DNA from 3 places in the Shigella dysenteriae genome. Region 1 is predicted to be linked to each of the others. Evidence: riboswitches for the same ligand, from Rfam matches in the RefSeq annotation. Region 1 holds a riboswitch; each other region holds the start of a gene.
What was found. A riboswitch is a leader RNA that binds a small molecule or an ion and turns the genes downstream of it on or off. The one in region 1 is predicted to bind thiamine pyrophosphate.
Positions count from the first base shown of each region.

Region 2: linked by a shared signal. The riboswitch ahead of thiB (thiamine ABC transporter substrate binding subunit) and the one ahead of thiM (hydroxyethylthiazole kinase) in region 1 are both predicted to bind thiamine pyrophosphate.
Region 3: linked by a shared signal. The riboswitch ahead of thiC (phosphomethylpyrimidine synthase ThiC) and the one ahead of thiM (hydroxyethylthiazole kinase) in region 1 are both predicted to bind thiamine pyrophosphate.

Region 1 covers NZ_CP055055.1:3,001,996-3,011,748, reverse strand. Annotated here, with positions in the region: gene HUZ68_RS14550 (fimbrial biogenesis outer membrane usher protein) at 1-2,410, shown strand, start outside; gene HUZ68_RS14545 (fimbrial protein) at 2,421-3,455, shown strand; gene rcnB (Ni(II)/Co(II) efflux transporter accessory subunit RcnB) at 3,537-3,875, opposite strand; gene rcnA (nickel/cobalt efflux protein RcnA) at 4,094-4,918, opposite strand; gene rcnR (Ni(II)/Co(II)-binding transcriptional repressor RcnR) at 5,039-5,311, shown strand; TPP riboswitch at 5,403-5,499, shown strand; gene thiM (hydroxyethylthiazole kinase) at 5,534-6,322, shown strand; gene thiD (bifunctional hydroxymethylpyrimidine kinase/phosphomethylpyrimidine kinase) at 6,319-7,119, shown strand; gene HUZ68_RS14515 (glycoside hydrolase family 25 protein) at 7,184-8,002, shown strand; gene HUZ68_RS14510 (GntR family transcriptional regulator) at 8,054-8,800, shown strand; gene HUZ68_RS14505 (carbohydrate kinase family protein) at 8,774-9,739, opposite strand; gene HUZ68_RS14500 (ADP-ribosylglycohydrolase family protein) at 9,736-9,753, opposite strand, start outside.
Region 2 covers NZ_CP055055.1:677,095-686,847, forward strand. Annotated here, with positions in the region: gene araC (arabinose operon transcriptional regulator AraC) at 1-543, shown strand, start outside; gene HUZ68_RS03220 (DedA family protein) at 629-1,393, shown strand; gene thiQ (thiamine ABC transporter ATP-binding protein ThiQ) at 1,507-2,205, opposite strand; gene thiP (thiamine/thiamine pyrophosphate ABC transporter permease ThiP) at 2,189-3,799, opposite strand; gene thiB (thiamine ABC transporter substrate binding subunit) at 3,775-4,758, opposite strand; TPP riboswitch at 4,789-4,888, opposite strand; gene espY2 (T3SS effector EspY2) at 5,130-5,699, shown strand; gene sgrR (DNA-binding transcriptional regulator SgrR) at 5,928-7,586, opposite strand; gene sgrT (glucose uptake inhibitor SgrT) at 7,675-7,806, shown strand; gene leuD (3-isopropylmalate dehydratase small subunit) at 7,914-8,519, opposite strand; gene leuC (3-isopropylmalate dehydratase large subunit) at 8,530-9,753, opposite strand, start outside.
Region 3 covers NZ_CP055055.1:121,928-131,680, forward strand. Annotated here, with positions in the region: gene thiF (thiazole biosynthesis adenylyltransferase ThiF) at 1-530, opposite strand, end outside; gene thiE (thiamine phosphate synthase) at 523-1,158, opposite strand; gene thiC (phosphomethylpyrimidine synthase ThiC) at 1,158-3,053, opposite strand; TPP riboswitch at 3,134-3,234, opposite strand; gene rsd (sigma D regulator) at 3,286-3,762, opposite strand; gene nudC (NAD(+) diphosphatase) at 3,857-4,630, shown strand; gene hemE (uroporphyrinogen decarboxylase) at 4,670-5,734, shown strand; gene nfi (deoxyribonuclease V) at 5,744-6,415, shown strand; gene HUZ68_RS00625 (YjaG family protein) at 6,458-7,048, shown strand; gene hupA (nucleoid-associated protein HU-alpha) at 7,235-7,507, shown strand; gene HUZ68_RS00635 (DUF1481 domain-containing protein) at 7,520-8,215, shown strand; gene zraP (zinc resistance sensor/chaperone ZraP) at 8,217-8,642, opposite strand; gene zraS (two-component system sensor histidine kinase ZraS) at 8,880-9,753, shown strand, end outside.

The DNA.
Region 1 (9,753 bases):
AGAAACCTTTGATACCCATTTTATGATAGGTGGAATGAAAGACCAGCAGGTTGCAAATATTCGTCTTGATGATAATCAACCCTTGCCGGGGCAGTATGACATCGATATTTATGTCAATAAGCAATGGCGCGGGAAATATGAGGTTATTGTTAAAGACAACCCGCAAGAAACATGTTTATCAAGGGAAATTATCAAGCGGTTAGGCATTAATAGCGATAACTTCGCCAGCGGTAAGCAATGTTTAACATTTGAGCAACTTGTTCAGGGTGGGAGCTATACCTGGGATATCGGGGTTTTTCGTCTCGATTTCAGTGTCCCGCAGGCCTGGGTGGAAGAACTGGAAAGTGGCTATGTTCCACCGGAAAACTGGGAGCGGGGTATTAATGCGTTTTATACCTCTTATTATGTGAGTCAGTATTACAGTGACTATAAAGCGTCGGGTAATAGTAAGAGTACATATGTACGTTTTAACAGCGGGTTAAATTTACTGGGGTGGCAACTGCATTCTGATGCCAGTTTCAGTAAAACAAATAACAATCCAGGGGTGTGGAAAAGCAATACCCTGTACCTGGAACGTGGATTTGCCCAACTTCTCGGCACGCTTCGCGTGGGTGATATGTACACATCAAGCGATATTTTTGATTCTGTTCGCTTCAGAGGTGTGCGGTTGTTTCGTGATATGCAGATGTTGCCTAACTCGAAACAAAATTTTACGCCACGGGTGCAGGGGATTGCTCAGAGTAACGCGCTGGTAACTATTGAACAGAACGGTTTTGTGGTTTATCAGAAAGAGGTTCCTCCTGGCCCATTTGCGATTACAGATTTGCAGTTGGCCGGTGGTGGAGCAGATCTTGATGTCAGCGTGAAAGAGGCGGACGGTTCGGTAACCACCTATCTGGTGCCTTATGCAGCGGTGCCAAATATGCTGCAACCCGGCGTGTCGAAATATGATTTTGCGGCGGGTCGTAGTCATATTGAAGGGGCGAGCAAACAAAGTGATTTTGTCCAGGCGGGTTATCAGTATGGTTTTAATAACTTATTGACGCTGTATGGTGGCTCGATGGTCGCGAATAATTATTACGCGTTCACTTTGGGGACTGGCTGGAATACACGCATTGGTGCCATTTCCGTCGATGCCACGAAGTCGCATAGTAAACAAGACAACGGCGATGTATTTGACGGGCAAAGTTATCAAATTGCCTACAACAAATTTGTGAGCCAAACGTCGACGCGTTTTGGTCTGGCGGCCTGGCGTTATTCGTCGCGTGATTATCGGACATTTAATGATCACGTTTGGGCTAACAATAAAGATAATTATCGCCGTGATAAAAACGATGTCTATGACATTGCCGATTATTACCAGAATGATTTTGGTCGCAAAAATAGCTTTTCCGCCAATATGAGTCAGTCATTGCCAGAAGGCTGGGGATCTGTGTCATTAAGTACGTTATGGCGAGATTACTGGGGGCGAAGCGGCAGTAGTAAAGATTATCAACTGAGTTATTCCAATAACTGGCGGCGGATAAGCTATACCCTCGCGGCAAGCCAGGCGTATGACGAGAACCACGCCGAAGAGAAACGCTTTAATATTTTTATATCGATTCCCTTTGACTGGGGCGATGACGTTACGACGCCGCGGCGGCAAATATATATGTCTAACTCAACGACCTTTGATGATCAGGGTTTTGCTTCAAACAATACCGGGTTATCGGGAACCGTTGGGAACCGCGATCAGTTTAACTATGGTATCAACTTGAGCCATCAACATCAGGGAAATGAAACGACAGCTGGGGCCAATTTGACCTGGACCGCACCGGCCGCAACAGTGAATGGCAGCTATAGTCAGTCGAGTACTTATCGACAGGTCGGAGCTAGTGTTTCAGGGGGACTGGTTGCCTGGTCTGGTGGCGTTAATCTGGCGAACCGTCTTTCCGAAACGTTTGCTGTGATGAATGCGCCAGGAATTAAAGATGCTTATGTCAATGGGCAAAAATATCGCACAACAAACCGTAATGGAGTGGTGGTATACGACGGAATGACATCTTATCGGGAAAATCACCTGATGCTGGATGTGTCGCAAAGCGATAGCGAAGCAGAATTGCGCGGTAACCGGAAAATTGCCGCACCTTATCGCGGCGCGGTTGTACTGGTTAATTTTGATACCGATCAGTGCAAGCCCTGGTTTATAAAAGCATTAAGATCCGATGGACAGCCATTAACGTTTGGTTATGAAGTCAATGATATGCATGGTCATAACATTGGTGTTGTCGGCCAGGGCAGTCAGATATTTATTCGCACCAATGAAATACCGCCAGCGGTTAATGTGGCAATTGATAAGCAACAAGGGCTTTCATGCACAATCACCTTCGGTAAAGAGATTGATGAAAGTAAAAATTATATCTGTCGGTGAGAGGTGAAATATGATGTTCAGAAATGGAATATTACTAATATTTATATTGTGGGCTAATTTTACCTGGGCTGGGTGTCGTACTACTGCATCATTAAATATTACAGATGGTATTAATGTTGGGGAGATTTTAGCGAATGAAACTTCCTTTAGTAAAAGTGTCGTGTTTACTGGGATATCTTGTGATACGAGCACGGATAAAATAGTTTATAAAAATATCCAAAGTGATTGGGTTGAAGTTGGGCCTTTTGGTAATGGCGAAAAATTAAAGGTTAAAATAGAGTCTTTAGGTAAAACCAGCGACACAATTGGGAAATCCAGCAATGCGCAGGCAGTATTACCCTATGTGGTTAAAATAGCCAGAGGCACACCTGATTTTACTGGAGAAAGAAAATCTACCTGGTTTATTTCAGATACCGTGATTGCAAATATTGGCGGTGAGTCATCGTCATCCATCGATTTTTGGTTGGGTATTTGTAAGGCATTGAAGTTTAACTGGTGTGTGAATTATCTCACCAGCAAACTGGCGGGGGATACATTTACGCTTGGGTTAAGTATTTCCTATTATCCTAAAAATACGACCTGTAAGCCTGAAAACACAGTTATAAAAGTAGATGATATCGCCTTGTTCCAGCTCAGAAATCAGGGAAAGATTGCGGCGAACAGTAAGGAAGGAACAATTACGTTGAAATGTGATAATCTTTTCGGCGACAAAAAACAAGCATCGCGGAATATGGTTGTATATCTTTCTAGCAGTGACTTAGTTAAAGGAAGTAATACTATTTTGCGTGGTAAAACAGATAATGGTGTAGGGTTTGTGTTGGATCTAACAGAACCACCAAAAGGGACTGAGGCTGCCATTAAAATTTCGGCCAACGGCGATCAGGGCGCGGCGACATCATTATGGAAAACAGATAAACCAGGAGTTTCATTAAATAGCAACATTATTAATATACCAATCATGGCCAGTTACTATGTATATGATGAAAAAAAAGTTAAATCTGGCGCACTGGAGGCAACCGCACTAATCAACGTGAAATACGACTAATAACAAGCAAGACGAGCAAGTGGCTAATAATAAAAAATAACAAGGTGTCTGCATTTCCCCCTCATGATGAGGGGGCTTTTTTTAGCGATGATAAAAAATCTCACCGTCGTAGGCTTTAATGATTTTACCGTCGGTGTCGCTGATCAACACGTACGCGCCACCCATATAGGTCCAGTGCGTCCCGGCATCCGGCGCGGGCAGGTTACGTAACTGCCACTGCTTAATGTTGTACTCATCGGTTCGGTACATCTCTGGGACGGTATCACCTGGTTTGAAATGCTTAAAGTCAGCAATGAAACTACTTAACTCATACTTAGAAATTCCCGAGGTATTGGTCGAACCCGCGGTGGCTGGTGCGGCCCAGGCGGCACTGGTAACCAGCAAAAGCACACCCAGCAACATCTTATTTTTAATGGTCATAAACTCTCCACTTTGGGGATCTGTAATATCAGTCGCATATCTTTCCTGCCATACAATATAACTGACAAGCGATATTTTGTTAGTGATCCCATGATTTCGTAAAAAGTGTAAATGAAAGGATGCCCTAAAAGCATCCTTATCGAGCAGAGAGTCAGCGGAAATAGCTGATTTAAGAATCATCCTGGGCTGAAGATAACATGCAAGCCTAAAGGATTGAGTTATCGCATTATGCCCATGAAGCCATGTACGCCCATATACACACCAACTAAGCCAATCAACAGACTGGAAAAATAGGGGGCGCGTTTAGCGAGAGTGTTAAATCCGCTCCAGCGTTTTGCGACCTGCTGAACGCTGATTGCTGCGCCAACGCCTACGGTGACAAGCGTTAACGCCAGGCCAATGCTGAAACTGACGACCAGTGTTGCGCCCAGTGTCAGGGCTTTCAACTGAATGCATATCAACAGCACGGTAATTGCTGCCGGGCAGGGGATAAGGCCACCGGTTAAGCCAAATAACAAAATTTGCCAGTTGGTGACCTCTCTACCATCAAAGCGTCGTTTAATGTCATTGGCATGGGCTCGTGCATGGGCATCCTGATACTCGCCATGTTCGTGATGGTGATGATGTCCATGGTCGTGGTGATCTTCGTGATCGTGGTGATGATGTTCATGATCATGCTCGTGCATATTCTCCAGCCAGTTGTGTTCGCCGCGCCAGGTACGCCAGAACATCCAGAACGCGGTGCCAATAATGATCACTGCGGAAATCAGCTGGAGCCACGGTTCTGCTGATTGAGCAGTAAAGCGCTTGCTGATCACCATCCCGCCAAAGGCAATCAACCAGACCACTGCGGTATGCGAAATGGTTGCTGCCAGTCCGAGCATTACCGCCTGTTTAATGGTGCCTTTGATGGCGATGATAAACGCCGCCATCATCGTTTTTGAGTGCCCTGGTTCCAGGCCATGAAGCGCACCAAGTAAGATGGCGCTGGGGATGAAGAACCAGGCGTTTCCTTGCTGAAGAAGAGTTGTAAATTCGGTCATGATAATAATTCTTAGTATTAATTCGGCAATCTGATTCTACTCCCCCCCAGTACCTGATACTACCCCCCAGTAGATTAATAGTGCTATGATTTTTCATATTCTTGTTAACCAGGTGTTGCCATGTCTCATACAATCCGTGATAAACAGAAACTGAAAGCACGTGCCAGTAAGATCCAGGGCCAGGTCGTGGCGCTCAAGAAAATGCTCGACGAGCCGCACGAATGCGCTGCAGTTTTACAACAGATTGCTGCTATCCGTGGAGCGGTAAACGGTCTGATGCGGGAAGTGATTAAAGGTCATCTGACGGAACACATCGTTCACCAGGGGGATGAGCTAAAACGTGAAGAAGATCTGGATGTCGTTCTGAAGGTGCTGGATTCATATATCAAATAATTTATTAACGCGATTGTAAAACTGCCGTTTTTCCTCGTTTACAACGGGTGCGCTGGACATTACCATCCTCCTCTGCGATTTATCATCGCAACCAAACGACTCGGGGTGCCCTTCTGCGTGAAGGCTGAGAAATACCCGTATCACCTGATCTGGATAATGCCAGCGTAGGGAAGTCACAGACCATCAGGTCATTGCTTCTTCACGTTATGGCAGGAGCAAACTATGCAAGTCGACCTGCTGAGTTTCGCGCAATCTGCGCACACGTTACACCTTTTTCACCAACATTCCCCTCTTGTGCACTGCATGACCAACGATGTGGTGCAAACCTTTACTGCCAATACCTTGCTGGCGATCGGTGCATCGCCAGCGATGGTTATCGAAACCGAAGAGGCCAGTCAGTTTGCGGCTATCGCCAGTGCCTTGTTGATTAACGTTGGCACACTGACGCAGCCACGCGCACAGGCGATGCGTGCTGCCGTTGAGCAAGCAAAAAGCTCTCAAACACCCTGGACGCTTGATCCAGTAGCGGTTGGTGCGCTCGATTATCGCCGCCATTTTTGTCATGAACTTTTATCTTTTAAACCGGCAGCGATACGTGGTAATGCTTCGGAAATCATGGCATTAGCTGGCATTGCTAATGGCGGACGGGGAGTGGATACCACTGACGCCGCAGCTAACGCGATACCCGCTGCACAAACACTGGCACGGGAAACTGGCGCAATCGTCGTGGTCACTGGCGTGATGGATTATGTTACCGATGGACATCGTATCATTGGTATTCACGGTGGCGATCCGTTAATGACCAAAGTGGTAGGAACTGGCTGTGCATTATCGGCAGTTGTCGCTGCCTGCTGTGCGTTACCAGGCGATATGCTGGAAAATGTCGCATCTGCCTGTCACTGGATGAAACAAGCCGGAGAGCGCGCAGTCGCCAGAAGCGAGGGGCCAGGCAGTTTTGTTCCACATTTCCTTGATGCGCTCTGGCAATTGACGCAGGAGGTGCAGGCATGAAACGAATTAACGCTCTCACGATTGCCGGTACTGATCCGAGTGGTGGTGCGGGGATTCAGGCCGATCTTAAAACCTTCTCGGCACTTGGCGCTTATGGTTGCTCAGTTATTACTGCACTGGTGGCGCAAAATACCCGTGGCGTACAGTCGGTGTATCGCATTGAGCCTGATTTTGTCGCCGCCCAGCTCGATTCGGTGTTCAGCGATGTGCGAATCGATACCACTAAAATCGGTATGTTGGCGGAAACCGATATTGTTGAAGCGGTGGCAGAACGGTTGCAACGTTATCAGATCCAAAACGTGGTACTCGACACCGTTATGCTGGCAAAAAGCGGCGACCCGCTGCTTTCACCTTCGGCGGTTGCTACGCTGCGCAGTCGATTATTGCCACAGGTTTCATTAATAACGCCAAACTTGCCCGAAGCTGCCGCCTTGCTCGACGCGCCACACGTGCGCACCGAACAGGAAATGCTGGAACAAGGGCGATCGCTGTTGGCGATGGGCTGTGGCGCAGTGCTAATGAAAGGTGGTCATCTGGATGATGAGCAAAGCCCGGACTGGCTGTTTACCCGCGAGGGTGAACAACGGTTTACCGCACCGCGCATTATGACCAAAAACACCCACGGCACTGGTTGTACACTCTCTGCGGCGTTGGCTGCACTACGCCCGCGCCATACAAACTGGGCTGACACCGTACAGGAGGCAAAAAGCTGGCTTTCATCGGCGTTAGCCCAGGCCGACACGCTGGAAGTTGGTCACGGTATTGGTCCGGTTCACCACTTCCACGCCTGGTGGTGAGCACCGTACTATAGCTGCTTTGGTTATTGTCAGCCTTTGGCACTGACATTCAGGGATGAAACCAATGCAGCTAAGAATTACCAGTCGAAAAAAACTCACCGCTCTATTATGCGCTCTTGGGCTAATTTCCATCGTTGCAATTTATCCGCGTCAGACGGTGAATTTTTTCTATTCGACAGCAGTTCAGATTACAGACTACATCCACTTCTACGGTTATCGCCCGGTTAAATCTTTCGCTATTCGTATTCCTGCCAGTTACACCATTCACGGAATAGATGTTTCGCGCTGGCAGGAGCGGATCGACTGGCAGCGGGTGGCAAAAATGCGCGATAACGGTATCCGCTTACAATTTGCCTTTATCAAGGCGACGGAAGGCGAAAAGCTGGTGGACCCCTATTTTTCGCGTAACTGGCAACTAAGCCGCGAAAATGGCCTGCTGCGCGGGGTGTATCATTATTTCTCCCCGTCGGTAGCAGCGCCTGTTCAGGCGCGATTATTTCTGCAAACGGTGGATTTCTCACAAGGCGATTTCCCTGCCGTGCTGGACGTAGAAGAACGGGGAAAATTATCGGCAAAAGAATTACGCAAGCGGGTAAGTCAGTGGCTAAAAATGGTCGAAAAAAGTACGGGAAAAAAGCCGATTATTTACTCAGGAGCCGTTTTTTATCACACCAATCTGGCGGGCTATTTCAATGAATATCCGTGGTGGGTGGCTCACTACTATCAACGTCGTCCGGACAATGACGGCATGGCCTGGCGCTTCTGGCAGCATTCCGACCGTGGACAGGTAGATGGCATCAATGGTCCGGTGGATTTTAATGTATTTAATGGCACGGTGGAGGAGTTGCAGGCATTCGTTGATGGGATTAAAGAAACGCCTTAAATAAGAAGCAGTGATATACTCCCACCAGACTCCCTGGCAGGAAAAAGACAAATGGAACAAGCGCATACCCAGCTGATTGCCCAACTGAACGAGCGTATTTTAGCGGCGGATAACACGCCGCTTTATATTAAGTTTGCCGAAACGGTAAAAAATGCCGTGCGCAGCGGGGTGCTGGAGCATGGCAATATTTTGCCCGGTGAGCGTGATTTAAGTCAGTTAACCGGCGTTTCACGCATTACGGTGCGCAAGGCGATGCAGGCGCTGGAAGAAGAGGGTGTGGTGACGCGTTCGCGCGGTTACGGCACGCAGATCAACAACATCTTCGAATACTCGTTGAAAGAAGCGCGAGGTTTTTCTCAGCAGGTGGTATTGCGCGGGAAAAAGCCCGATACGCTATGGGTTAACAAGCGTGTCGTGAAATGTCCCGAAGAAGTCGCGCAGCAGCTGGCGGTCGAAGCGGGAAGTGATGTCTTTTTGCTTAAGCGTATTCGCTATGTCGATGAAGAAGCGGTATCGATTGAGGAATCGTGGGTTCCGGCGCATTTAATTCATGATGTTGATGCCATCGGAATTTCTCTTTATGACTATTTCCGCAGCCAGCACATTTACCCACAACGTACGCGTTCCCGCGTTAGCGCCCGGATGCCGGATGCCGAGTTTCAGTCACATATTCAGTTAGATAGCAAAATACCGGTGCTGGTGATCAAGCAAGTGGCGCTTGACCAACAGCAACGGCCTATTGAGTACAGCATTAGCCACTGTCGCAGCGATCTATACGTTTTTGTGTGCGAGGAGTAGTTCCTCGCGCGTTGGCGCACAATCACCGCCCCGATGCCCGACAACCCACGACGCCACTGCATTGCCCAGTAATACGGCATCCGCCAGTGGCAGACCAGAAGCCAGCCCGGCAAGTACGCCACCTGCATGACTGTCGCCCGCCCCAATGGTATCTACAACTTGCGTTGGATATGCCGGAATGCAGCCAGAAGCGTCGTTGCTGAAATACCATGCGCCTTCTTTATCGAGACGAACGATCAACGGCGCGGCAAATTTCTCCTGCCATTGCTTGCCAAGTGTTGTTATCTCTGCGGATAAAGCAAAACGTTCGGCGGCAATCTCAGCCTCTTGACGATTGAGTGACACTAAAGGTCGACAGGCCATGATCCGCGCCAGTAATGCGTCCGGGATATCGCCAATACGTGGGCCAAAATCGATAAACGGCGTCACGTCTTGCAGCTCTTCCAGCCATTCCACTAACAATTCGCCGCAGGGCGAGGCCAGTTGATAACCGGAAAAATAGAGCAGGCTGCCAGGCGCAACGGTTAATCGCGCCAGCCACTGGCGATTCCACTGATTTTCCACACCGCTGAATGACATAAAAGTACGTTCGCCATCCGGCTCAACCAGCGCCAGACACCAGCCGTTATCGCCTTCGGCGTTATCGATCAGGCTGATTAACCCCTCTTTCGCCATCCGGTTGCGAATAATCTCCGCCCACACGCCCTGACCGAGCGGCAAGGCATTACCCGCTTCGATGCCGAGGCGCTTTAACGCCACGGCAATATTCAGTGCGCAGCCGCCAACGTTAACGCTCTGCTGTTTCAGTTCGATATCGCACCCACGCCAGGGGAGGGCATAAGCGTCGGCGATCACGTCAATGACCGCCGCGCCGACGACCATCACCGGCTGACGCGTGGTTAATTCAGGCAGCAGCGTGTGTAATCGAACGCCGCTCATACCGCCTCCCGTTG
Region 2 (9,753 bases), 2.3 Mb from region 1:
ATATTTGCCAATACGGGTTTCTTTCGCCCGGATGAAGCGCACCAGCCGCATTTCAGCGACCTGTTTGGGCAAATCATTAACGCCGGGCAAGGGGAAGGGCGCTATTCGGAGCTGCTGGCGATAAATCTGCTTGAGCAATTGTTACTGCGGCGCATGGAAGCGATTAACGAGTCGCTCCATCCACCGATGGATAATCGGGTACGCGAGGCTTGTCAGTACATCAGCGATCACCTGGCAGACAGCAATTTTGATATCGCCAGCGTCGCACAGCATGTTTGCCTGTCTCCGTCGCGTCTGTCACATCTTTTCCGCCAGCAGTTAGGGATTAGCGTCTTAAGCTGGCGCGAGGACCAACGCATCAGCCAGGCGAAGCTGCTTTTGAGCACCACCCGGATGCCTATCGCCACCGTCGGTCGCAATGTTGGTTTTGACGATCAACTCTATTTCTCGCGGGTATTTAAAAAATGCACCGGGGCCAGCCCGAGCGAGTTCCGTGCCGGTTGTGAAGAAAAAGTGAATGATGTAGCCGTCAAGTTGTCATAATTGGTAACGAATCAGACAATTGACGGCTTGACGGAGTAGCATAGGGTTTGCAGAATCCCTGCTTCGTCCATTTGACAGGCACATTATGCAAGCATTGCTGGAACACTTTATTACCCAATCCACCGTGTATTCATTGATGGCGGTGGTGTTGGTGGCCTTTCTGGAGTCGCTGGCGCTGGTCGGTTTGATTCTACCCGGTACGGTGCTGATGGCGGGGCTGGGAGCGCTGATTGGCAGCGGCGAGTTAAGTTTCTGGCACGCCTGGCTGGCAGGGATCGTCGGTTGTCTGCTGGGCGACTGGATCTCCTTCTGGCTGGGCTGGCGTTTTAAAAAGCCATTGCATCGCTGGTCATTTCTGAAGAAGAACAAAGCATTACTCGATAAAACTGAACATGCGTTGCATCAACACAGCATGTTCACCATTCTGGTCGGTCGTTTTGTTGGCCCGACGCGTCCGCTGGTGCCAATGGTGGCGGGAATGCTGGATCTGCCGGTGGCTAAATTTATTACGCCGAATATTATCGGCTGCCTGCTGTGGCCGCCGTTTTACTTCCTGCCAGGGATTCTGGCGGGCGCGGCGATCGATATTCCTGCCGGAATGCAGAGTGGCGAGTTTAAATGGTTGCTGCTGGCGACGGCGGTATTTTTGTGGGTTGGTGGCTGGCTGTGCTGGCGGTTATGGCGCAGCGGCAAAGCAACCGATCGTTTGAGTCATTATTTGTCCCGCGGTCGTTTGTTGTGGCTGACGCCGTTGATTTCTGCCATCGGCGTGGTGGCGCTGGTGGTGTTAGTTCGCCATCCGTTAATGCCGGTGTATATCGATATTTTGCGTAAAGTGGTTGGAGTTTAGGAGATAGTCTTGTGCGGGTTGCCTGATGCGACGCTTGCCGCGTCTTATCAGGCCTACAAAACGCACTACCCGTAGGTCGGATAAGGCGTTCACGCCGCATCCGACAGTGCATACTAACCTGTAATTCCCAACAGCGCCGAAGCACTCGCCTTACCGCTTAACAACTCATCGGTTTTACCCTGCCAGGCGATGCGCCCGTCGGCGACCACCACCGAGCGCGTGGCGATCCGCGCCGCATCTTCCACGCTGTGCGACACCATCAATAGCGTCATTTTTTGCTGCTGGCAGCTCGTGCTCACCAGCGTCAACATCTCCTGACGTAACGCCGGATCGAGCGCAGAGAACGGTTCATCGAGCAATAAAATCGGCTGCTCGCGTACCAGACAACGCGCTAACGCCACGCGCTGTCGCTGACCGCCGGAAAGCTCGCCAGGTAACCGCGCCATTAAATTATCAATCCCCATCTGACGGGCAATCGCGTGCATTTTCTCCTGCTGTGCCGCGTTCAGTTTCAATCCCGGATTTAGCCCCAGCCCGATGTTCTGCGCAACCGTCAGGTGGCTGAACAGGTTGTTCTCCTGAAACAGCATCGACACCGGACGGCGTGACGGCGGCGTCGTGGTGTGATCAACGCCGTCGATAGTCAGCGAACCGCTGGCTGGCGTCAGAAAACCGGCGATCAAATTCAGCAGGGTACTTTTACCCGCGCCGCTTGGCCCGAGGATCGCCACCTGCTCGCCGCGTTCTACTGTTAAGCTAAAACGCATCGGCAAATGGTGGTAAAGCCAGGTGATATCAGTCAGTTTTAACATTTCGCCCCGGTAGTTTTTCAATCACGGTAAACAGCAGAAAACAGAGTAGTAGCAGAATTAACGCGGTGACCGCGCCGTCCTGGCTGCGATAGGAGCCAATTTGCTGGTAGAGATAAAACGGTAGGGTGCGGAAATCATCGTTACCGAACAACGCCACCACGCCAAAATCACCAATCGACAGCACGCAGGCAAAAGCCAGCGCCTGCGCCAGCGGGCGTTTCAGGGCGCGCAGCTCCACCACTTTTAAGCGTGACCAGCCTTCAATCCCCAGCGACTGACATAACATGCTGTAGCGGGCGGTGATATCGCGCATCGGGTTTTCCAGCACTTTCAGGGCGTAGGGGATCGCCATTAACGCATTGGTGAAAATCACAATGCCGTCAGCAGATTGCGGCAGGCCAATGGTGCTGTTGAGCAGTAAAAAGAAGCCCGTTGCCAGCACAATCCCCGGCATAGCGAGGATCAACATGCCGCTCATCTCCAGCGCCTGGCCCGCCAGCATTTTTTGCCGCGCCCGAAGTTCGCGACTGCTCCATAGCAGCATCATGGTCAGCACTACGCACAATACACCTGCCGCCAGCGCAATACGCAACGAGGTCCACAGCGCCTGCCACAGCACCGGTTGTGCCAGCACTTCCGGCAACTGGCGATTTACCCCATCGACGATCACCGCCAGCAACGGTGGCAGCAACAGCAGCAGCGCCAGCACTATTAACACCGTGTCGCAAATGCGGCTATGCAGACGATCGTCCGGGTCGCGCCAGCCTTGCAGCAGCGTGGTGCCGGGCGCAATGGCCTTACTTAGTCGCTGACTCAACAGCACCAGCCCAAGGCAACACATCATCTGGATCAGCGCCAGCATCGCCGCGCGGGCAGGATCGTAGTCGTAACTCAGCGCCTGATAAATAGCCAGCTCGATAGTGGTCGCCTGCGGACCGCCGCCCAGCGACAGTACGGTGGCGAAGCTGGCGAAACAGAGCATAAAGATAAGCGCAGCAACTGGCGGGATTTGTCGCCGTAACCACGGCCATTCGACGAAACGAAAGAAGTGCCAGCCACGCATCCCAAGCTGGGCGGCAAGTTGACGTTGTTCGCCGGGAATGTTTTCCAGTGCCTGAAGTAATAAACGGCTCGCCATCGGCAGATTAAAAAACACATGGGCCAGCAAAATGCCTTGCAGGCCGTAGGGCGAAAAGGTCCACTCCAGACCGAGCGATTGGCAGAGCGATGCCAGCCAGCCCTGGCGACCATAGACGCTAAGAATGCCGAAAACGGCGACCAGCACCGGGAGGATCAAGGTCATTGCGCACAGACGCAACAGCGCCAGCCGACCCGGAAAGCGCCTGCGATAGAGTGCGCGGGCGAGGAATATCGCGGGTACGACAGAGAGCAGCGCCGAGAGAAACGCCTGCCAGAAGGAGAAGCGCACCACATGCCACAGGTAGCTGTCCCGCCAGACTGCCGACCAGTCACCCTGCGGCGCGTTCCACCACAGGGCGAGAAACGCCGCCAGCGCAACCGCTACCACCAGCGTGGCGGCGCTTACACCTGGAATTAACCAGCCGGGAATTAACGGCTGACGGCGCGTTGCCATTCGCTAATCCATGCCTGACGTTGTGCCGCCACTTCGGCTGGCGTGAACTCCAGCGTGGTTGCGGGTTTGGTCAATTTTTCAAAACCGGCAGGCAGCGTGACGTTTGCCACCGGATACATCCAGTTGCCGGTTGGGATCGCATTCTGGAAAGCCGGAGAAACCATAAACTGGAGGAATTTTTGCGCCAGCTCCGGCTGCTTGCTGGCAGCGGTGCGAGCGGCGACTTCCACTTGCAGATAGTGACCTTCGTTGAAGTTCGCGGCGGCGTAGTTATCTTTCTTCTCTTCGAGAATGTGATAAGCCGGAGAGGTGGTGTAACTCAGTACCAGATCGCTTTCACCTTTTAAAAACAGGCCGTAGGCTTCGCTCCAGCCTTTGGTGACGGTGACGGTTTTCTTCGCCAGTTTCTGCCAGGCTTGTGGGGCGTCATCGCCATAGACTTTTTGCATCCATAGCAACAGACCCAGCCCCGGTGTACTGGTGCGCGGATCCTGATAAATCACCCGCCAGTTTTGATCGCTCTCAACCAGTTCTTTCAGGCTTTGTGGCGGGTTTTTCAGTTTGTTCTTGTCATAAACGAAGGCGAAGTAGCCATAATCAAACGGTACGAAAGTGTCATTATTCCAGCCGCCGGGAACGTTAACGGCATCCGCTGCCACACCGCTTTTGGCAAACAGTCCGGTTTTACTGGCGGCGTCTAACAGGTTGTTATCCAGCCCCAGCACCACATCGGCTTTACTGTTTTTGCCTTCCATCCGTAGACGGTTGAGAAGCGAAACGCCATCTTCCAGCGCCACCAGTTTCAGTTCGCAATTACAGTCGGCTTCAAAGGCTTTTTTAACCACCGGACCAGGCCCCCAGTCGGCGGCGAAGGAATCGTAGGTATAAACAGTCAGAACGGGTTTAGCGAAAACGGGCGCTGTGCACAGCAACAGCAGGGGAAGACATTTTTTTAACACTTTGCACCTCAAAAAAGAGTGGCAAAGGACTTGAGAAGGAGCCTCAAATCCCTTCGCCGGCGTTATCCGGATCAGGTTCGACGGGTATTTTCTCAGCGCACGCGTCCGCGTGGCACCCCGTTGAGAACGGCGTTAGTGTAGTGATTTTGTTATCAACCAGCAATCCATAGAGAAGGCGTATTAAAAAAGCCAATATTCGTTCAGCTATCAAGAGCGTATTTGCATAGCTGGAGAGCGTTGATCCGAAAGAATCCCTTAGCTACAGTCAGAATAGGTAACGTAACCGTTTATTGCGTGAATGAGCGATTTTTGACAGTATTCTTATTCAGGACGCTTATTCTGAGTTTTTTACTCAGAGTGGAGCTATCAGCATGAAAGTAAGAAACCCAGAACAGATTAGTATCCCTGCTAGTAATACCACTAAAGATCCAGGCCTTACTAATTCTCAGATTATCAGGATAGTTAACTTGGTCCAAAAGACCGAGAATATGAATATCTTTGAAGAGCTATGGGAGACGTTACGCAATCTCTTTCGGTCAGATAAACATTCTCAGACTGCGGCAAGGCAAATTCTGAAGGATGCATTTTATTTCCAGAATAGTGATGACTACTCAAAATACTTTACCGGGGCTGTCGACGGGAAGGCGCGTGATCAGTTAACTCACTGGCTGATAAAATTTAATGAACTCAAAGAACACGCAAGAGATCCGGAAAATATGGCCGCGAAGGCCTCACTCTCGCCAAAAGATACGTTATGCGTCAGTTTTTTTATTGGCGATGAGGCGATATTTACTCTGAAGTTGCAGCTGAAAGAGAACACCAGGACCGGGTGCATTGACCTGAGTAATGCTTACTTTAACGGTGTTGTCATTTGTGGTATTGACTGTCTCGAGGTTGACATGAGCAATGCTGAAACGAACAATAGCAGATGGTATGACTGACCTGCGCGAGGTTAACCTGAAAAAGATGATCTTTCCGGCCAGAACAAGGCTAGACTGCGCCGTTATTGATTAACTCAGAATATGAAAGAGGGGCTGGAATGCCCCTTCTTTAATCTTATTTGCGACGCTAATCAGACGATGCATAAAACAGAGAAAATATAAAAGTAATGTATTTTATCATTCCGTCTGAATATAAAAAATGCGCTCATGACCGCCAAAAGGCGCAAGCTACTCTGGATCCGGCGGCGCAAACCACGCTGATTTAAAATCGAACCAGCCGAGGGTGTTCATGCGTAGGCCGCGCATACTGCGTTGCCCCTGAATGATCAGCCAGTGGTGGATAAGTGGCACCATTGCTTTACTGGCGACCAGTTGCTGGCACCAGTTCGCCAGATTCATCTCGCCATTGCGCCAGCGGGCGGCGTCGGCTTGCCAGTCGATCGGAATACAGTGTTGGAGCAGCGGCACCTCGCACAGGTGCGCGAACAGCGAAAAATCCAGCGGTAGCGTAAAGTTGGCGCTGTTAAGCCAGATATCGCTCTCGATCTCTCCTTCATGCCACTGATCGTAGCTGATCTCTTTGATTTCCAGTGTGACCTGGTGGCTTGCCAGAATCTGCTGCATGATCCCGGCAATCACCCGATGCTCACTGTGATCCTGATAAAAGGTCAGGGTGAGGCTTTCCAGACCAGCCGGTTTTTCGCTCTTTATGGTGCGGGCATGATGCCAACGGGGGAGCAGTCCATAAGCCGGGAACCACAGTTGCTGGTACTGTTCCTCAGCGAAATAGACCAGATTAGTTGGAGAAAGCACATAGCTTACCCAGTCCCTGACTTGCTGATTCGCCCCGCGATGGGTGCGGCTATCGAACAGTAAATAGTAGCAACCTTCCTCCAGGCGGCTTTCAATCTCTTTTTCCTCGCCCTGTGGACCTTTTAGCATCAGACCTCCGGCTGGCTCGTCGGCAATTTCCGGCAGAACCCAGACGTTAACTTCGTCGATTAATGCCCGGTAACCGAAGAAGTCATCGAATGCCTGAATTTTCAGTTGATTGGTGCTGTTGCGGATCACCGCATACGGACCGGTGCCGATGGGATGGCTGGCAAAGTTACTGAGGGTTTCCCATTCGCGCGGCAGGATCATCGCCGGAACTTGTCCCAGCAGTAACGGCAACCAGCGATCCGGCTGCGTGAGGTGGATATCCAGCGTCCAGGGCGTCGGCGACACAATGTCAGCAATATGCGAATAGAGCGGCAGCGTATTGATTCGTTTTAAAGAGGCGATCACGTCGTCCATTTCCAGTTCACGACCATGATGAAAATGGACTCCTGGACGCAAAAAGAAACGCCAGTGAAGCGGTGATATTTGCTGCCAGTGGTGGGCGATGTCTGCTTCCAGTTCCCCATTTTCCTCATTTATGCGCGTTAGCGAACTGAAGATTTGCCGGGCGATATGGGTTTCGGAACGGCGCAATGCGCTGCCAGGTAGCAGGTTACGCAACGGACGATAGTAGAGCACGCGCAGGATGTGCCGCCCCTGGCGGAAGCTGCGGCCCAGATGAGAAACCAGCATTTGCCTCACAGTCGCTTTGTCGCCAACTAACTGCACTAGTTGGTCGATACGCTCCTGCTCCAGCAGGTCTTCCGCCCGCTGTTGCTGAAGCGCCAGCCCGGTATAGAGGAATGTCAGACGCGAGCGTTTACCACGCCCGACTTCCGCTTCCCACGTCAGCCAGCCGCGATCCTGCATGGTGTTGAGCAGGGTGCGCATATGACGACGCGAGCAGCTCAATAACGCTGCCAGTTCGTTGAGCGTTGTGTCCTGCGATTTACCCTCGCAGCATTGCCACAGGCGGATGAACTGTTGTTGCAGACGAGCAGATGGCATAAAAGGGGAACTCCTGCGCAAAAGACAGCAATTTTATTTTCCCTATATTAAGTCAATAATTCCTAACGATGAAGCAAGGAGGTGCCCCATGCGTCAGTTTTATCAGCACTATTTTACCGCGACAGCGAAGTTGTGCTGGTTGCGTTGGTTAAGCGTCCCACAACGATTAACCATGCTTGAAGAACTGATGCAGTGGGAGGGGAGTCATTCTGACTACTGATTTGCGGACATCATGTGTGACTGAGTATTGGTGTTAATCGCCACGCCAGCAGTGATTATCTGCTGGCTTTTTTCTTTTTGGCGATTGAGTACCGGACGGTGTACAAACTAACGCATAAACGCGGGTTGCTTCGCTTCATAAGCCGCAATGGCGTCGTCGTGCTGCAAGGTAAGCCCAATGCTGTCCAGACCGTTCATCAGGCAGTGGCGGCGGAAGGCATCAATGGTAAAGCGATAGGTTTTCTCACCCGCTTTCACCTCTTGCGCTTCCAGGTCTACATCAAAATGAATCCCCGGATTGGCTTTCACCAGCGCAAACAGCTCATCCACTTCTGCGTCGCTTAATTTCACCGGCAGCAGCTGGTTGTTAAAGCTATTGCCATAGAAGATGTCAGCAAAACTCGGCGCAATCACCACCTTAAAACCGTAATCGGTCAATGCCCAGGGCGCGTGCTCACGCGAGGAGCCACAGCCGAAGTTTTCTCGTGCCAGCAAAATGGAAGCGCCCTGATACTGCGGGAAGTTCAGCACGAAGTCCGGGTTTGGCTGTTGGCCTTTTTCATCCAGAAAACGCCAGTCGTTAAACAGATGCGCGCCAAAACCAGTACGGGTCACTTTCTGCAAAAACTGTTTCGGGATGATTGCATCGGTATCGACATTGGCGGCATCCAGCGGAACCACCAGGCCTGTGTGTTTGATAAATTTCTCTGCCATGGTGTGCTCCTTATTTAATGTTGCGAATGTCGGCGAAATGTCCGGTCACAGCCGCGGCTGCAGCCATTGCCGGGCTGACCAGATGCGTGCGCCCGCCGCGCCCCTGACGGCCTTCAAAGTTACGGTTGCTGGTGGAGGCACAACGTTCGCCCGGATTCAGACGGTCGTTGTTCATCGCCAGACACATTGAGCAGCCAGGCAAGCGCCATTCAAAACCGGCTTCAATAAAGATTTTATCCAGACCTTCCGCTTCCGCCTGGGCTTTTACCGGGCCAGAGCCGGGAACCACCAGTGCCTGCACGCCTGGCGCGACTTTTCGCCCTTTGGCGATCTCCGCTGCCGCGCGTAAATCTTCAATGCGCGAGTTGGTACAGGAACCGATAAACACTTTGTCGATAGCCACTTCGGTCAGCGGAATACCCGGTTTCAGCCCCATATAGGCCAGCGCTTTTTCTGCCGACGCACGTTCAACCGGATCGGCAAACGAAGCCGGATCGGGAATATTGTCGTTCACGGAAATCACCTGGCCTGGATTGGTGCCCCAGGTGACCTGCGGCGAAATCTCTTCTGCTTGCAGAGTGACAACGGTATCGAAAGTTGCGCCTTCGTCGGTTTGCAGGGTTTTCCAGTAGGCAACGGCGTCGTCGAAATCTTTGCCTTTCGGCGCATGCAGACGACCTTTGACATAGTTAAAGGTGGTTTCGTCCGGTGCAACCAGACCGGCTTTCGCGCCCATTTCGATTGCCATATTGCACAGGGTCATCCGACCTTCCATGCTTAAATCACGGATTGCTTCGCCGCAAAACTCCACCACATGCCCGGTGCCGCCTGCGCTGCCAGTTTTACCGATAATTGCCAACACGATATCTTTTGCGGTAATGCCCGGCGCGGCTTTGCCCTGGACTTCAATTTTCATGGTCTTCGCACGGCCCTGTTTCAGGGTTTGCGTTGCCAGTACGTGTTCAACTTCGGAAGTGCCGATACCAAAGGCCAGTGCGCCAAACGCGCCGTGAGTGGCGGTATGCGAGTCGCCGCAGACAATGGTCATCCCCGGCAAGGTCACGCCCTGTTCCGGCCCCATTACGTGGACGATCCCTTGATAGGGGTGATTCAGGTCATACAGTTCGACGCCAAATTCTTTGCAGTTTTTGATCAGTTCCTGCATCTGGATACGCGCCATTTCACCGCAGGCATTAATGTCTTTGGTCTGGGTAGAGACGTTGTGATCCATGGT
Region 3 (9,753 bases), 2.2 Mb from region 1:
TTATCTGGCCACAGGCAGCGGTAACACCCCTGCTCCCAGGGCGGCGTCAGTACCATCAACTGACCGCCAAATCCGACCGCGCTGGCGGTGATAAGCGGCGTGTTGAGTGCCACGCAGGCGGCATTAATCTCCTGGCGAGTCGCCATATTGTCGGTACAGTCGAGCACCACATCGGCTTGTGCAACCGCATCTTTTAACGCCTCACCCGTTAACCGTTGTTGTAATGCTGTCAGTTGAATATCGGGATTCAACTGTGTCAGTCGCTGATGGCTGACCTGCGATTTCGGGCGATCGATATCTTCAGTGGTAAAGAGGATTTGTCGTTGCAGATTGCTTAAATGCACATCGTCGTCATCTGCCAGTACCAGCGTCCCGACGCCAGCGCCCGCCAGGTATAGCGCAGCAGGTGTACCCAGCCCGCCAAGACCGATAATCAGCACCTGGCTGTCGAGCAGTTTTTGCTGCCCGTCAAGAGCGATATCGTCGAGCAGGATTTGGCGGCTATAACGCATAAAGTCACGGTCATTCATCGCCAACTCCTGCAATTTCCAGCAACTGTGCCGTTGCCAAACGCCAGTCTGCGGCTTGAGTAATGGCGCTGACGACGGCGATACTGCCGACACCCGTTGCTATCACCGCAGGCGCGCGTGCCAGACTGATACCGCCAATCGCCACGGTGGGATAATCCGCCAGTCGCTCAACATGCCGTGCCAGCTGTTCCAGCCCCTGCGGTGCAGAAGGCATCTGTTTGGTTTGCGTCGGGAATACATGTCCCAGCGCGATATAAGAGGGGCGTGCTGCCAGCGCGACGTCGATTTCCATATCGTCATGTGTCGAAACGCCCAGCCGCAGGCCTGCCGCGCGGATGGCATTGAGATCGGTGGCTTGCAAATCTTCCTGCCCCAAATGGACGCCATACGCCTGATGCTTGATCGCCAGCCACCAGTAATCGTTGATAAACAATCGCGCGTTATAGCGGCGGCCCAGTGCAATTGCCGCCACGACATCGGCTTCCACCTCTTCATCGCGCCGATCTTTGATGCGTAGCTGGAGAGTACGTACGCCTGCATCCAACAGACGTTCGATCCAATGTACGCTGTCCACCACCGGGTACAGTCCTAAACGAAAAGGTACAGGAGGAAAATCAGGCTGATACATCACGCTTCCTCCTTACGCAGGTAGATTTCTCCGCCTCTGGCACGGAAGTTCTCCGACATATCCGCCATTCCCATTTCAATAGTTTGCGTGGCGGCGTAATCACGCACTTCCTGGCTGATTTTCATCGAGCAGAATTTCGGCCCACACATGGAGCAAAAATGGGCGACTTTACCTGACTCTTGCGGCAGGGTTTCATCGTGATAAGCGCGGGCGGTAAACGGGTCGAGGGCCAGATTAAACTGGTCTTCCCAGCGAAATTCGAAGCGGGCTTTCGACATGGCGTTATCGCGAATTTGCGCGCCCGGATGCCCTTTCGCCAGGTCAGCGGCGTGGGCGGCAATCTTATAGGTGATAAGCCCCTGCTTAACATCTTCTTTATTAGGCAGACCCAGATGCTCTTTTGGCGTTACGTAACAGAGCATCGCGCAGCCAAACCAGCCAATCATCGCCGCACCAATCCCCGACGTGAAGTGGTCATAGCCCGGCGCAATATCGGTAGTTAGCGGCCCCAGAGTGTAAAACGGCGCTTCGTGGCAGTGCTCTAACTCCTCGGTCATATTGCGGCGGATCATCTGCATCGGCACGTGGCCTGGGCCTTCAATCATCACCTGCACATCATATTCCCAGGCGATTTTTGTCAGTTCGCCCAGCGTATGCAGCTCGGCAAACTGCGCTTCATCGTTGGCGTCCTGAATAGAACCGGGGCGCAGACCGTCGCCCAGCGACAGCGAAACGTCATAAGCGGCACAGATTTCACAAATTTCGCGGAAGTGTTGATAGAGGAAATTTTCCTGATGATGGGAGAGGCACCATTTCGCCATAATCGAACCGCCGCGCGAGACGATACCGGTCAGGCGTTTCGCGGTCATCGGCACATAGCGCAGCAGCACCCCTGCATGGATAGTGAAGTAATCCACACCTTGCTCGGCCTGTTCCAGCAGCGTGTCGCGGAACGCTTCCCAGGTAAGATCTTCGGCGATCCCGTTAACCTTCTCCAGCGCCTGGTAGATCGGCACTGTACCGATCGGCACTGGGCTGTTACGCAAAATCCACTCGCGGGTTTCGTGAATATAGCGACCGGTGGAGAGATCCATCACCGTATCCGCTCCCCAGCGCGTGGACCATACCAGCTTTTCCACTTCTTCTTCGATGGAAGAGGTGACCGCTGAGTTGCCGATATTGGCGTTAACTTTTACCAGGAAGTTACGGCCAATAATCATCGGCTCCGATTCCGGATGATTAATGTTGGCCGGGATAATCGCACGTCCGGCAGCAACTTCATCACGGACAAATTCCGCAGTGATATTTTCTGGCAGACGTGCGCCAAAGCTCATTCCCGGATGCTGGTGGCGTAAAACTTCGCTACGGATGCGCTCGCGGCCCATATTCTCGCGGATGGCGATGAATTCCATTTCCGGTGTGATGATGCCCTGGCGGGCGTAGTGCAGTTGGGTGACGCGGCGTCCTGTTTTGGCGCGTTTTGGCGTTAATAAGCCGCTAAAACGTAGCTCGTCGAGGCCATCATCTGCCAGCCGCGCTTTAGTGTAATCGGAACTGCGCACGGTAAGTTCTTCGGTATCGCCGCGCGCATCGATCCACGGCTGGCGTAGTTTTGCCAGCCCTTGCTGCACGTTAATGGCGATCTGCGGATCGCCATACGGGCCGGAGGTGTCGTAGACCGGAATCGCTTCGTTTTCTTCGTACTGCGGCTGTTCTTTGCTACCGCCAATTAGCGTCGGGCTAAGCTGGATCTCACGCATCGGCACGCGCACGCCGGGTTGTGTGCCAGTGATATAAATGCGTTTTGAGTTGGGAAAGGCGGTGCCTTCCAGGGTGTCGATAAAATGTTGGGCCTGGGCGCGTTGTTCGCGACGGGTCAGTTTTGTTGCAGACATAGCTCATTCCAAAAAGTTAAGGACGTGGCTTGTCAGACGACGGATGAAGCAAGAGACGATCGCCGCAAAGGCGATGCGATAGCAGATTAACTCTTGTTCCCTTCGCAGGTATTAGCCTGATCAGGTTCCGCGGATCCCGAATAAACGGTCTCAGCCAGTTAAGGCACTCCGACAAGAAATTAGCCCCACAAACGGGGCGTTGAATGTAAATTACGCGTTAACAGCGCAGAACTCAAGCAGGATGTTTGACGCGGGCGGCGTCAAGCACCAGCAGAATCAGCTTATCTTCCAGCACAAAGCGCGCTTCCAGCGCCTCGCCGATGTCAGATAAAACCTGTTGAAACTCAAGGTAATTATCATGATCGATAGCGGTTTCCAGGCTGGAATCGTAGTAATCCATAATCTGTTGGGTATTGGCTTCGAGTTGCGGCCAAATCTTCGCGGCGCGCGCGAGTTGCCCGTTGCCTTCCAGCTTATGAAGAATGCGCTCATAAATACTGAAATGTCCGGCAGACAAGTAATCGACCAGGCTCTGACAAAAATCATCAAGGGCTTTTTCGTTTAGCCTCATGTACGATTCTTTGCCAGGCTTAATGCCAACCAGATTGTAGTAAGCCACGAGCAGATGCTTACGTACATGTAGCCAGCGATCAACCAGTTTGTTACTTCCTCTGACGCGCTCCGTCAGGTTATCGAGCTGGTTAAGCATGATTGACTCCGCAAGTTTGTATTCAAAAACTGCTCAGTGAAAAATGTAAAAACCATGTTAAACATGCCAGTGATGCAAAGGTAGTGCAAGAGCTATGGATCGTATAATTGAAAAATTAGATCACGGCTGGTGGGTCGTCAGCCATGAACAAAAATTATGGTTGCCGAAGGGAGAATTGCCATATGGCGAAGCGGCAAATTTCGATCTTGTGGGTCAGCGCGCACTACAAATCGGCGAATGGCAGGGGGAACCTGTTTGGTTAATACAACAGCAGCGGCGTCACGATATGGGGTCGGTACGTCAGGTCATTGATCTCGATGTTGGGCTGTTTCAACTGGCCGGACGTGGCGTGCAACTGGCGGAGTTTTACCGATCGCATAAATACTGTGGTTACTGCGGGCATGAAATGTATCCAAGCAAAACCGAATGGGCGATGCTGTGCAGCCATTGCCGTGAGCGTTACTACCCGCAAATCGCCCCCTGCATTATTGTTGCCATCCGTCGCGATGATTCGATCCTCCTCGCCCAGCATACCCGCCATCGTAACGGTGTCCATACGGTACTTGCCGGATTCGTCGAAGTGGGCGAAACCCTCGAGCAGGCGGTCGCGCGGGAAGTGATGGAAGAGAGCGGCATCAAAGTTAAAAACTTGCGTTATGTGACTTCCCAGCCGTGGCCGTTTCCTCAGTCTTTAATGACCGCGTTTATGGCGGAATATGACAGCGGCGACATCGTGATCGACCCGAAAGAATTGCTCGAGGCGAACTGGTATCGCTATGACGATTTGCCGTTACTCCCGCCGCCCGGCACCGTGGCGCGCCGTCTGATAGAAGATACGGTGGCGATGTGTCGGGCAGAGTACGAGTGATGATACACTGACCGCCTGACGCACTAAGGAACAGCCAAAATGACCGAACTTAAAAACGATCGTTATCTGCGGGCGCTGCTGCGCCAGCCCGTTGATGTCACTCCAGTATGGATGATGCGCCAGGCGGGTCGCTATCTACCGGAATATAAAGCCACGCGCGCCCAGGCGGGCGATTTTATGTCGCTGTGCAAAAACGCCGAGCTGGCGTGTGAAGTGACCTTGCAACCGCTGCGTCGCTACCCGCTGGATGCGGCGATCCTCTTTTCCGATATCCTCACCGTCCCGGACGCGATGGGGTTAGGGCTCTATTTTGAAGCCGGAGAAGGTCCGCGTTTTACCTCGCCAGTCACCTGCAAAGCTGACGTCGATAAACTGCCAATTCCGGACCCGGAAGATGAACTGGGGTACGTGATGAACGCGGTGCGTACCATTCGTCGCGAACTGAAAGGCGAAGTGCCGCTGATTGGTTTTTCCGGCAGCCCGTGGACGCTGGCGACCTACATGGTGGAAGGCGGCAGCAGCAAAGCCTTCACCGTGATCAAAAAAATGATGTATGCCGATCCGCAGGCGCTGCACGCTCTACTCGATAAACTGGCGAAAAGCGTCACTTTGTATCTGAATGCGCAGATTAAAGCCGGTGCTCAGGCTGTGATGATTTTCGACACCTGGGGCGGCGTGCTTACCGGGCGCGATTATCAACAGTTCTCGCTTTATTACATGCATAAAATTGTTGATGGTTTACTGCGTGAAAACGACGGTCGCCGCGTACCGGTCACGCTGTTTACCAAAGGCGGCGGACAGTGGCTGGAAGCCATGGCAGAAACCGGTTGCGATGCGCTGGGCCTCGACTGGACAACGGACATCGCCGATGCGCGCCGCCGTGTGGGCAATAAAGTCGCGTTGCAGGGTAATATGGATCCGTCGATGCTGTACGCGCCGCCTGCCCGCATTGAAGAAGAAGTAGCGACTATACTTGCAGGTTTCGGTCACGGCGAAGGTCATGTCTTTAACCTTGGTCACGGCATTCATCAGGATGTGCCGCCAGAACATGCTGGCGTGTTCGTGGAGGCAGTGCATCGACTGTCTGAACAGTATCACCGCTAAGGAGCGATTATGGATCTCGCGTCATTACGCGCTCAACAAATCGAACTGGCTTCTTCTGTGATCCGCGAGGATCGACTCGATAAGGATCCGCCGGATCTGATCGCCGGAGCCGATGTCGGGTTTGAGCAGGGCGGAGAAGTGACGCGAGCGGCGATGGTGCTGCTGAAATACCCCTCGCTTGAGCTGGTGGAGTATAAAGTGGCCCGCATCGCTACCACCATGCCTTACATTCCAGGTTTTCTTTCCTTCCGCGAATATCCTGCGCTCCTGGCAGCGTGGGAGATGCTGTCACAAAAACCGGATTTAGTGTTTGTCGATGGTCATGGGATCTCGCATCCTCGCCGTCTTGGCGTCGCCAGCCATTTTGGTTTGCTGGTGGATGTGCCGACCATTGGCGTAGCGAAAAAACGACTATGCGGTAAATTCGAACCGCTCTCCAGCGAACCGGGCGCGCTGGCCCCACTGATGGATAAAGGCGAGCAGCTGGCCTGGGTCTGGCGCAGCAAAGCGCGCTGTAACCCGTTGTTTATCGCTACCGGCCATCGGGTCAGCGTGGACAGCGCGCTGGCGTGGGTACAACGCTGCATGAAAGGCTATCGTCTGCCGGAGCCAACGCGCTGGGCGGACGCGGTGGCCTCGGAACGTCCAGCGTTCGTGCGCTATACAGCAAATCAGCCCTAATTCAGGTAAACTGCGGGTAATTTCCGTATTTGAGAACTCAACATGTTACAAAACCCAATTCATCTGCGTCTGGAGCGCCTGGAAAGCTGGCAGCATGTCACTTTCATGGCTTGCTTATGCGAACGCATGTACCCCAATTACGCCATGTTCTGCCAGCAAACCGGTTTTGGCGATGGGCAAATTTACCGCCGTATTCTCGATCTCATCTGGGAAACGCTGACCGTCAAAGACGCAAAAGTAAATTTCGACAGCCAACTGGAGAAATTTGAAGAAGCGATTCCTTCAGCCGACGATTTCGATCTGTACGGCGTTTATCCGGCAATCGATGCCTGCGTGGCGTTAAGTGAACTGGTCCATTCGCGTTTGAGTGGTGAAACGCTCGAACACGCGGTGGAAGTGAGTAAGACCTCCATCACGACCGTTGCGATGCTGGAAATGACTCAGGCTGGTCGCGAAATGAGCGATGAAGAGCTCAAAGAAAACCCAGCTGTAGAGCAAGAATGGGACATTCAGTGGGAAATATTCCGACTTTTAGCTGAGTGCGAAGAACGCGATATCGAGCTGATAAAAGGCCTTAGGGCAGACCTGCGTGAGGCGGGTGAGAGCAATATTGGTATAATTTTTCAGCAATAAGACCAGAAAACGTGATTTAACGCCTGATTTGTCATACCTGGAGTCTTCCCTTTCGCCCCCCGTCTGGTCTACATTTGGGGGGCGAAAAAAAGTGGCTATCGGTGCGTGTATGCAGGAGAGTGCTATTCTGGCATTTCCGTCGCACTCGATGCTTAGCAAGCGATAAACACATTGTAAGGATAACTTATGAACAAGACTCAACTGATTGATGTAATTGCAGAGAAAGCAGAACTGTCCAAAACCCAGGCTAAAGCTGCTCTGGAGTCCACTCTGGCTGCAATTACTGAGTCTCTGAAAGAAGGCGATGCTGTACAACTGGTTGGTTTCGGTACCTTCAAAGTGAACCACCGCGCTGAGCGTACTGGCCGCAACCCGCAGACCGGTAAAGAAATCAAAATTGCCGCAGCTAACGTACCGGCATTTGTTTCTGGCAAGGCACTGAAAGACGCAGTTAAGTAAGATTGCGTGGCAGTGAACAGTTTTAACGAAGGGGTGGTTTCACCCCTTTTGTCTTTCTGGCGTCGATCATTGATGCTGGCAGGTGCGCTGTTTCTCACTGCCTGTAGTCACAACTCGTCACTTCCTCCCTTTACCGCCAGTGGATTTGCTGAAGACCAGGGCGCGGTACGTATCTGGCGAAAAGACAGCGGCGATAATGTGCATCTGCTTGCCGTGTTTAGCCCGTGGCGCAGTGGCGATACCACGACGCGAGAGTATCGCTGGCAGGGCGATAACCTCACGCTCATCAATATCAATGTTTACAGCAAACCGCCGGTGAACATTCGCGCGCGTTTTGACGATCGCGGTGATCTGAGCTTTATGCAACGTGAATCCGATGGGGAAAAGCAGCAGCTTTCTAACGACCAAATCGATTTATACCGTTATCGGGCTGATCAGATCCGCCAGATTAGCGATGCCTTACGTCAGGGGAGAGTCGTGCTGCGCCAGGGGCGCTGGCATGCGATGGAACAGACCGTGACCACCTGCGAAGGGCAAACCATTAAACCTGATTTAGATTCGCAGGCGATAGCGCATATCGAGCGCCGCCAGAGCCGCTCTTCTGTTGATGTCAGCGTGGCATGGCTGGAAGCGCCCGAAGGTTCGCAATTACTGTTAGTGGCAAACTCTGATTTCTGTCGCTGGCAACCCAACGAGAAAACGTTCTGATTTACCAGTGGCCCATCCCCATATGACCGCCACCACCGCAGCCGCCGTAGCCCATGCCCATTCCGGCTCCGCGCGGAATACCCGCTTCAGCCATCGCAATATCCCGTTTCACCCGTAACTCATCTAACGACTGACGCAAATTCTCCATCTCTTTGGCGACCGCGTTAATTTTGCTGCTATCCGGTGGGTTCGCGGCTAACAGGGCATTGTATTCATAACGCTTCGTCACTAGTTGCTGTTGCAGTGCGCTGCTTTGAGCGTAAAAGTCATTATGGATTTTCTGCCACGCTGTCTGTTGTTCGCTGGTCAAAGGCGCGGCATTTTGCTGCCACATACCGTGTCCGCCGTGAGCAAATGCAGATGTCGATCCCATCGCCATTGCTGAAAGCGCCATCATCACCAGGGCAATTTTCGTGTTCCGTTTCATGGTTAATCCTCCAGTGGTTGTCTTACTTCGGGTATTGCATCTTCCGTGCCAACGATGAAACGCTGATATGACGGGTAATCTGGCATGATAAACGAGTAAAAATGACTCGCCTGCTGCGGGTAGCGAGTCATTTTTACTCATTGAAACTTAAGCCTTTGTGTTACAGCGCAGGGTAAGCGCTGATAAAAGATGGCATGATTTCTGCTGTCAGAAAGGGATGAGCAGGCAAAGAAGAAGATGCGTTTTATGCAACGTTCTAAAGACTCCTTAGCTAAATGGTTAAGCGCGATCCTCCCCGTGGTCATTGTTGGGCTGGTAGGGTTGTTTGCGGTGACGGTGATTCGCGATTATGGGCGCGAGACTGCCGCCGCCAGACAAACGCTGCTGGAAAAAGGCAGTGTACTTATTCGCGCTCTTGAATCCGGCTCGCGCGTCGGCATGGGGATGCGCATGCATCATGCGCAGCAGCAGGCCTTACTGGAAGAAATGGCCGGGCAGCCTGGAGTACGTTGGTTTGCGGTCACGGATGAACAAGGAACAATCGTGATGCATAGCAACTCCGGCATGGTGGGAAAACAGCTTTATTCCCCGCAGGAAATGCAGCAGTTACATCCGGGAGATGAAGAAGTGTGGCGGCGGATCGATAGCGCAGACGGCGAGCCTGTTCTGGAAATTTATCGCCAGTTTCAACCGATGTTTGCTGCTGGAATGCACCGGATGCGCCATATGCAGCAGTATGCCGCGACACCACAAGCAATTTTCATCGCTTTCGACGCCAGTAATATTGTGAGTGCCGAAGATCGTGAGCAGAGAAACACCCTGATTATCCTCTTCGCCCTGGCGACGGTCTTGCTGGCAAGCGTATTGTCATTCTTCTGGTATCGCCGCTATCTGCGCTCGCGCCAGCTTCTACAAGATGAAATGAAGCGCAAAGAGAAGCTGGTGGCGCTGGGGCATCTTGCGGCAGGCGTTGCCCACGAAATCCGTAACCCACTTTCCTCGATTAAAGGACTGGCGAAATACTTTGCCGAGCGCGCGCCTGCAGGGGGAGAAGCGCATCAACTGGCGCAGGTGATGGCGAAAGAGGCCGACCGTTTAAACCGCGTGGTAA